DNA from 2 places in the Actinoplanes sp. URMC 104 genome. Region 1 is predicted to be linked to the other one. Evidence: riboswitches for the same ligand, from Rfam matches in the RefSeq annotation. Region 1 holds a riboswitch; the other holds the start of a gene.
The links. A riboswitch is a leader RNA that binds a small molecule or an ion and turns the genes downstream of it on or off. The one in region 1 is predicted to bind cyclic di-AMP.
Positions count from the first base shown of each region.

Region 2: it holds a riboswitch for cyclic di-AMP, as region 1 does, so the genes downstream of both, ACSNN8_RS22635 (NlpC/P60 family protein) here and ACSNN8_RS36490 (C40 family peptidase) in region 1, are expected to answer to the same signal.

Region 1 is NZ_JBPQTO010000011.1:2,315,613-2,319,795, forward strand. Features, by position in the region: gene mraZ (division/cell wall cluster transcriptional repressor MraZ) at 1-194, opposite strand, end outside; gene ACSNN8_RS36490 (C40 family peptidase) at 823-1,587, opposite strand; cyclic di-AMP (ydaO/yuaA leader) riboswitch at 1,642-1,778, opposite strand; gene ACSNN8_RS36495 (MurT ligase domain-containing protein) at 2,285-3,505, shown strand; gene ACSNN8_RS36500 (type 1 glutamine amidotransferase) at 3,495-4,183, shown strand, end outside.
Region 2 is NZ_JBPQTO010000007.1:208,223-212,405, forward strand. Features, by position in the region: gene ACSNN8_RS22630 (ATP-binding protein) at 1-763, opposite strand, end outside; gene ACSNN8_RS22635 (NlpC/P60 family protein) at 929-1,906, opposite strand; cyclic di-AMP (ydaO/yuaA leader) riboswitch at 1,921-2,059, opposite strand; gene ACSNN8_RS22640 (M56 family metallopeptidase) at 2,182-3,090, opposite strand; gene ACSNN8_RS22645 (BlaI/MecI/CopY family transcriptional regulator) at 3,087-3,437, opposite strand; gene ACSNN8_RS22650 (cytochrome ubiquinol oxidase subunit I) at 3,521-4,183, shown strand, end outside.

The sequences.
Region 1 (4,183 bases):
GCCGCCTTGTTCGTGACCGGCGCCTCGCGCAGCTGGCCGGCGATGCGCTGGAACTCCGGCATCGGGAACACGTACAAGCAGCGTTCCTGCCCCTTGGTGATCACGACACCTCCCGCCAGCTCATCACGGAACTTCGCCGGAAGGATCAGCCGCCCCTTGTCGTCGAGGCGCGGGGTGTGCGTGCCGAGGAACATCGGCCCTCACCCCCTGCCCTTGGCGGTTCGCGGTCCGCCTGTCAACTCGGGCCGGCAGGTCCCTCAGGTCAGTTCGACTCTCGGCCCTGCCACTGCGCTCCACTCTACTCCACTTCCCTCCACCCGCAAGCCGATTGGACGGGTTCGCGAACCCGCTTCACAGAAGAAACCGCAGCTCAACGACGTGGATGGGAAGTGGAGGGGAAGAGCATGATCAACCCCGTCCGGTTTCCGACATCCTGCCGTCCCCCTCGGAGAGAACCGGCACGAACACGCCCAAACCTCCCACCGACGGATGGTGTCAACCCCCGCGCGGGAGGAAAGTGGAGGGCCGCGTGGAGGGTTGTGGAGGATCACGGAGACGCTCGTGGAGGATCACGGGGACCGCTCGTCGAGGATCACGGAGACCGCTCGTCGAGGATCACGAGAAGCGTGAGCCGGGGCGCGGCTCGACCCTGCAAGCAGAGCCGGCCTCAGCACGGCCGGCGTTACGGGGTCCCGCCCCGGAAGCGAGCGGGCCGCTCGAAGGCGCCGGCGCGCTCGCGGACGGTGCGACCGTCCGCGGGAGACGACAGTGGGGCGCGACCGAACCGGTCGCGCCCCACTGAGTCGGTGATGCAAGCCGCCGTCAGGCCAGGCGACGCACCACGTAGTTCGAGCCGATCATCTTGCGCTTCGAGACCCGCGCACCGGTGTGCGGGGAGTCGTACATGTAGCCGCTGCCGGCGTAGATGCCGGCGTGGTACCCGTACGAGCCGTTGCGGAAGATGATGAGGTCGCCGACCTGCTTGTTGGACTTGGCGACCGACTTGCCGTAGTTCTGCTGCGAGTTGGCCTTGTGCGGCAGCTTCTTGCCGACGGCCTTGCGGTAGACCCACAGCGTGTAACCCGAGCAGTCGAAGCGGGACGGGCCGGCCGCGCCGAACTTGTAGAGCGACCCGACGTGCTTCTTGGCCTCGTTGATGATCTTCGCCCGGGCGGGCGACGACTTCGGCTTGACGACGACGTTGAACTGGCCGCCGCCGTTCGCCTTGTAGGTCGGCGTGCCCACGTAGTAGGCGCGCATCCGGCCGCTGGCGTGCGGCTCACCGGTCAGCGTGACGCTGCCCGACTTGCCGAGGCTCTTGGCCGTGAAGTTGACCCACTTGCCCTTGCGGAGCGCCTGGAGACGGACCGTCCCCGAGGTGACCACCTTGCCGTTGGTGGGGTTGATGAACTTGGCGGTCAGCTTGACCTTGCCGCCATAGGTCACCGTCCGCGTCGAGATCGACGAGCGGACCGAGGGCTTGATCTTGGCGCTGGCCGCAGCCTTGGCGACAGGAGCGGCGCTGGCGGCCGAGGGGGCCAGCAGCTGGCCTGCGCAGAGGCACAGACCCAGAGACAGTGCGATCACACCGGTGCCGGCCGTGCGGCGACCCCGGCTCGAACTGTGTTCGTGCACGGTAGAGATATCCCTCCGGCACGCCTGCGAGGTTAGCTGTCGGGTTCGGGCGGGAAGGTTGCCCGGCCACGCAAGCGCGGCTTCACCCCGAGGTTGCTCCGTGGTTCGCCACCGGAGCGGGTGGCGCGGAGCGGACCAGTAGTGGGTCCCCCGTCCCTGCCCCCGTATGCCTTTGTGGTTGGTGCGTGGTGCTCGGGTGGTCGCGTTGACCGGCCCGGGGCAGGGCTCGGCGTGAACCGGGTCTTCGCGAGTCGGCGAGCGGGTGCCGCCGGCCAGACCTTGCTACCTCAAATTTCGAAGCCGCGGGAGATCCGATTCGACTACTCAGCGTGTTTGGCATGAAGGACACTGTCCGATTTGCTACCGACCGGCGAGAAATGCCATGACGACAAGTAGTAGGAGAACTACAAATCGTAGAAGGTTACGCGTGAATCAGAACACATTATTGGCAGGAACCGAACGAGTGACCGAGGTCCCACATTCACTCTCCCGCAGTTTAAACCTCTTTCACCGGCCAAAATGTGCTCCGCCGAATCGTTGATCTCAATGCCCTTCCGTACGCGGCCGGACGGGCCGCCGGAACCGGGCTTGCGGCAACTCGACGTAACCTCCCGTTCCGGTACCCTCGTCTCCCGTGACGGACGGGAAGATGCCCCTGCGCGCCAAGGTCGCGACCTCAGTGTCCAAGACCGCGGCCGCGCTCTCGAGGGCCGCGGGACGCGGCGACGGCTCGGTCATCGGCGGGTGGATCGGCCTGAAGATCGACCCCGACCTGCTGGGCCACCTGGCGGCCGGCCGCGCGATCGCGCTGGTCTCCGGCACCAACGGCAAGACCACCACCACCCGGCTGGCGGCCGCCGCGCTCGGCGTGCTCGGCCCGGTGGCCACCAACTCCTTCGGCGCCAACATGCCCACCGGGCACACCTCGGCGCTGGCCAAGGCGGGCGCCACCCCGTTCGCGGTGCTCGAGGTCGACGAGCACTACCTGGCCCGGGTCATCGACGAGACCAGCCCCCGGGTGGTCGCGCTGCTCAACCTCTCGCGCGACCAGCTCGACCGGGCCAAGGAGGTCGCGATGATGGCGCAGATGTGGCGCACCGCGCTCGCCGGGCACCCCGACGTGGCCGTGGTCGCCAACGCCGACGACCCGATGGTGGTGTGGGCGGCCCGCGGCTCGCAGCACGTCACGTGGTTCAGCGCCGGGCAGCGCTGGACCGACGACTCATGGGTCTGCCCCGAGAGCGGCGACCCGATCGAGCGCGCCAACGGCGACTGGTGGTGCACCGGCTGCCCGCTGCGCCGGCCGCAGGCCCAGTGGCGCGTCGAGGAGGACGGCGTGGTCGACCCGCGCGGCGACTGGCACCTGGTGAAGCTGCAACTGCCCGGCACGGTCAACCTCGGCAACGCGGCGACCGCGCTGGCCGTGGCCGCCGCGTTCGGCGTACGCCCGATCGAGGCCCTTCCCCGGCTCGCGACGGTCGCCTCGGTGGCCGGCCGCTACGCCCAGGTCGACCGCGACGGGCGCAACATCCGCCTGCTGCTCGCGAAGAACCCGGCGAGCTGGCTCGAGGCGTTCGACATGGCCGAGCAGGCCCCGACGCTGCTCTCCATCAACGCCCGCGACCCCGACGGCTTCGACACCTCGTGGCTCTACGACGTCGACTTCTCGCCCCTGGGTGACCGGCCGGTGCTGATCACCGGCGACCGGGCGTACGACCTGGCCGTGCGCCTCGAGGTGAATGGAATCGCCTTCCGGCACGTGTTGAGTTTCGACGAGGCGGTCAGCACCGTGCCCATGGGCCGCCTCGAAGTGATCGCCAACTACACGGCGTTCCAGGACATCCGAGCGGAGTTGGACCGTGTCAACTGAAGCTTTGCGGATCGTCTGGATCTACCCTGACCTGCTCTCCACGTACGGCGACCGCGGCAACCTGCTGATCCTGGCCCGCCGCGCGGCGATCCGGGGCATCCCGGTGGAGACGTACGCGGTCCGGTCCGACCAGCCGATGCCCTCCACCGCCGACATCTACCTCATCGGCGGCGGCGAGGACGGCCCGCAGGCGCTCGCCGCCCAGCGGCTGATCGCCGACGGCGGCCTGCACCGGGCGGTCAACCAGGGCGCCGCGGTGCTGGCCATCTGCGCCGGTTACCAATTGTTCGGCCACTCGTTCTTCGCCAAGGGGGCCAAGTGCCCCGGCCTGGGCCTGCTCGACCTGCACTCCGACCGCGGCGAGACCCGCGCGGTCGGCGAGATCCGCGGCGACATCGACCCGCGGCTGGGCCTGCCCCCGCTGAGCGGTTTCGAGAACCACGGCGGTCGCACGCACCTGGGCCCCGGGGTCGCCCCGCTGGCGCGGGTGACTGCCGGAATTGGCAACGACGGTCAAACGGAGGGAGCATGGCACGGCAAGATCCTGGGAACCTACTCCCACGGGCCCGCGCTCGCTCGCAACCCAGCTATAGCCGATCTGCTACTGCGATGGGCGACCGGCGCGGATAGTCTTGCCCCGGTCGACGACACGTGGACCGACCGGCTGCGTGCCGAAAG
Region 2 (4,183 bases), on a different contig from region 1:
TGAACGCGGCGCCCATCTCGCCGGCGACGGCGCGCGCCAGGAACGTCTTGCCGCAGCCGGGCGGCCCGTAGAGCAGCAGCCCGCCGCGCAGGCTCTTGCCGAACAGCGAGCGCAGCTTGGGGTTCTTCAGCGGGCCCAGGAACGAGATCTCGAGCCGCTTCTTGACCTCCTGCATGCCGCCCACGTCGGCCAGCGTGATCGTCGACTTCTCAACGTCGAAGGTGCGGTCCTCGTGGCCCCGCACGGGCTCGCGTTCGTGCGAGAACCGCGGCGGCACGACGTCGCCGAACTCCTGCTCCATCGCATCCCAGTCAACGCCGCCCGGGGAGGAGGGGGGAATCGGGGAGGAGGGCGGCGGGGCGGAAGGGGAAGGGGGCGGCGGCGAGGAAGGAGATGGCGTGGGCGAAGGCGGCGGCGAGGAAGGGGGCAGCGGGGAGGAGGGCGGCGAGGAAGGGGATGGGGAGGCGGAAGGCGGGGGGAACGGCGGGACGGAAGAGGGAGGCGGCGCGGAGAAAGGACCGGCAGCGGGAGGCAGCGCGGAAGGAGGACCGGCGGCCGGAGGGGTGGCGAGGGCGGAGGACATCAGCTTCTGGGCGGTCCCGTTGGCGGGCTCGCGGGCGAGCACCTGAGCGGCGTGGCCGATCGCCTCTGCGCCGCGGCCCGCGGCGAGCAGCAGCTCGGCCAGGTGCAGGCGCAAGGGGAGGTCGTCGGGGCGGGCCTCGACGGCCGCGGTGAGGCTGTCGATCAGCGGCGAGTCGCTCATGACAGGGCATTATGCCCGCGCCCGGTAGGAGGACCGAAGGCCGCCGGGAAGAGCAGAGGCCGCCGACAAGAACGAGGGCCGCCGGGAGAGCTGGAGGCTGCCGGGAAGCACGAAGGCCGCCGGAGCGTACGCCTCGGCGGCCTTCGGGGGTGGAGCGGCGGATCGTCAGCCCGGTCGTCGGTAGCCGGCGATCGGGTTGCCGTCGATCTTGGCCATCCGTACGTGGTCGCCGGTGTGCGGCGCGTGCACCACCATGCCGCCGCCGATGTAGATGGCGACGTGGTGCAGGCTTCCGGGGAAGTAGAACACCAGGTCACCGGGCTGCAACTCGTCGGCTGACACCGGCCTGCCCTGGTTCCACTGGTCCTTCGTGTAGTGGTCCAGGTGCACGCCGACGCTGCCCCACGCCTCCTGGGTGAGACCGGAGCAGTCGTACGAGCTGGGGCCGGCCGCACCGAAGACGTAAGGCTTGCCGATCAGGTCGCACGCCTTCTGCGCCGCCCGGCCGCCCTTGTCGTTGGTGTAGTCGACGGGGCACGGGCCGAGCCGCAGCGGGCCGTCGTCGGCGTTCACCGAGCCGTACGCCTGGATGCGCAGCTTCTGCAGCGACGTGATCTTGGTCTCGATCGCCTTCTTGCGCTTCGCCAGGTCGACGTCGCGCGCGGCGATCGACTTGGTGACCACGTCGAGGTCGGCCTTGGTCGCCGCGAGCTTGTCGCGCAGCGCGGCCACGTCGGCGATCTGTTCCTGCTGGCCGCGGGCGAGCTGGTCGAGGTACATCAGCTTGTCGGTCAGCCCGGTCGGCGTGCCGCTGATGACCATGGCGTTGAGCGCGTTGGGCGCGCCCTGCTTGTACGCGTCGACGGCGAGCCCGCGTACCTGCTGCATCGCGACGTCCACCTGCACCTGGAGCGGTGTCAGCTGGGCGGCGAGCTTCTTCTGCTGGGCGCGGTTCTTGAGCAGCTTGCCGTGCACGTCGTTGTACTGCTCGATGACCGGTTCGAGCTGGTTCCACTGCTTGTCGATCTGCTCCTCGACGGACGAGGGCGAGGGTGTTGCCTGCGCGACGGCGGGTCCGGAGAAGATGATCCCGACCGCGGCTGCGGCGCAGACGAGGCTGCGCACTACTGCGGCGCGACGCACGTGGGTGGGTTGTCCTTTCTTCCCTCGTGCCGCCGACCGGGTTAGCTGACGGGTTCGGACGGGAAGCGCGCCCGGCCGCGGGCATACCGCGGCTTCACCCCAACTGCTCGGGTCCCCGGCTCGCCGTTGCCGGCGATTGGGCGGTGATCCGCCAGATCGACCGGGTGGACGATGGGGGCTGGGCGGACCGGACAACACCGTACTCCCCATCTAGAGCCGAACTGAAGGCGCTCCGGAGGGAAAACTGTATGCGCTCTTACATATACGCATAGTCACTAGAGCGGCCAGGCTTCGAGCGCGCGGTCGAGCCAGGGCAGCACCAGGATCACGGTGGGTAACACCAACAGGCCGACCGCGGCGGCCCCCGCGGCGACGGTGAGAGCGACGGACGGATGGTGCGACGCGGCCAGCCGTTCGAGCCGCCGGTGGCGCGCCTCACCGGTGCCGCCGGGTGCCACGTCCTCCGCGAGGGGCACCGCGTCGGTCAGCCGCTCCAGCGCGGCCCGCAGCGGCTCCGCCCCGACCCGGCGCCGGGCGGCGTCGTCGGCGACCATCTCGAGCAGCAGGTTGACGGCGTCGAGCGGCAGCCGGCTGCGCAGCGGCCGCGGCACCGCGCGGTAGAACGCGGTGAACGACTCCATCACCACGTCGTGCCGCTGTCGCAGGTGGGTCTGCTCGTGCGCGAGCACCGCGTCGATCTGCTCGCGGTCGAGCACCTCGAGCACGCCGTTGCTGAGCACCACCCGCGGCCGGCGGCCGGGCACGCAGTAGGCCAGCGGCAGCGCCCCGTCGAGCACCCGCAGGTTTCCCGGGCCCAGCTCGCGGTGCTGCTCCGCGCGGTCGAGCAGGTCGACCAGCATGCGGTGCCGGGCCCGGCGGGCCCGCGACCGGCGGGTGACCCCGATCAGCGAGACCAGCAGCCGCAGGATGATCAGCGCGGCGACCGCGAGCGCGCCGATGAGCGCGGCCTCGGCGACCGGCTTGCCCGACCCGGCGGCGCGGGTGACCTCCTCGGGCGCGGCGAGCACGACGCCGAGGGCGGCCAGCACGGCGGTCAGCGTGATCGACTGCCAGAGCACGACAGCGGCGGCCGGGGCCCGGTCGGGCCAGCGCGCGTTCGCCAGGACGCCCGGCACGACCAGCGAGAGGGTCAGGCCGAGCGCGCCCAGCAGGAGCGCGGTCATCCGTGGCGTCTGGCGGCTTCGATGGCGGCCTTGAGGGCCTCCGGCGGGAGCTGCCCGACGAAGTACGCGAGGGCGGCGTCCTGGTTGTCGCTGGCGGTCAGCGCGTCGAGCATGACCGAGGCGGTCATCTCCTCGCGGGTCTGCGCCGGGGCGTACCGGTAGGCGCGGTCCGCCTTCTGCTGCGTGACCACGCCCTTCTTCGCCAAGCGGTCGAGCACGGTCATCACCGTCGTGTAGGCCAGATCGCGCTGACGGCTCAGGCGCTCGTGCACCTGCCGCACGGTGAGCGGCTCACCGGCGTCCCACAACTGCGTCATGACCTCGCGTTCCAGGTCCCCGAGAGCCATGTGACCGAGCATACCGCCTCTACTGCGCCGCGTCGTACTACGAGGCGTAGTATCTACTACGAGACGTCGTAGAGGGGGCTCCCATGGACGTTCTGGACCTGACCCGGCTGCAGTTCGCGGTCGTGACGATCTACCACTACTTCTTCGTGCCGCTGTCGATCAGCCTGGCCGCGACCGCCGCCGGCCTGCAGCTCGCGTGGCTGCGCACCAGGCGCGAGCACTTCCTGCACCTGACGAAGTTCGTCGGCAAGCTGCTGATCGTCACGTTCGCGGTCGGCGTGGTCACCGGACTCGTCCAGGAGTTCCAGTTCGGGCTCGGCTGGAGCGCCTTCGCGAACTTCTACGGCGACGTCTTCGGGCCCACGCTGGCGATCGAGGGCATGCTGGCGTTCTTTCTCGAGGCGACGTTCCTGGCGCTCTGGTACTTCGGCTGGGACCGGCTGCCCCGCGCGATCCACACCGCGTGCATCGTGATCGTCGCCGTGGGCACGCTGCTGTCGGCGTTCATCATCCTGGCGGCCAACTCCTTCATGCAGAACCCCGTCGCGTACGCCCTGGACCCGGACACCGGCCGGGCCCGGCTCACCTCGTTCGCCGACCTGCTGCTCAACAAGGTCAACCTGGCGGCGTTCCCGCACACCATCGCGGGCGCGGTCATGGTGGGCGGCGCGCTGCTGCTGGCGCTCGGCGTCTGGCGGCTCGCGGCCGACCCGGCGTACCGCGTCCTGGCCCGTCTCGGCGCCTGG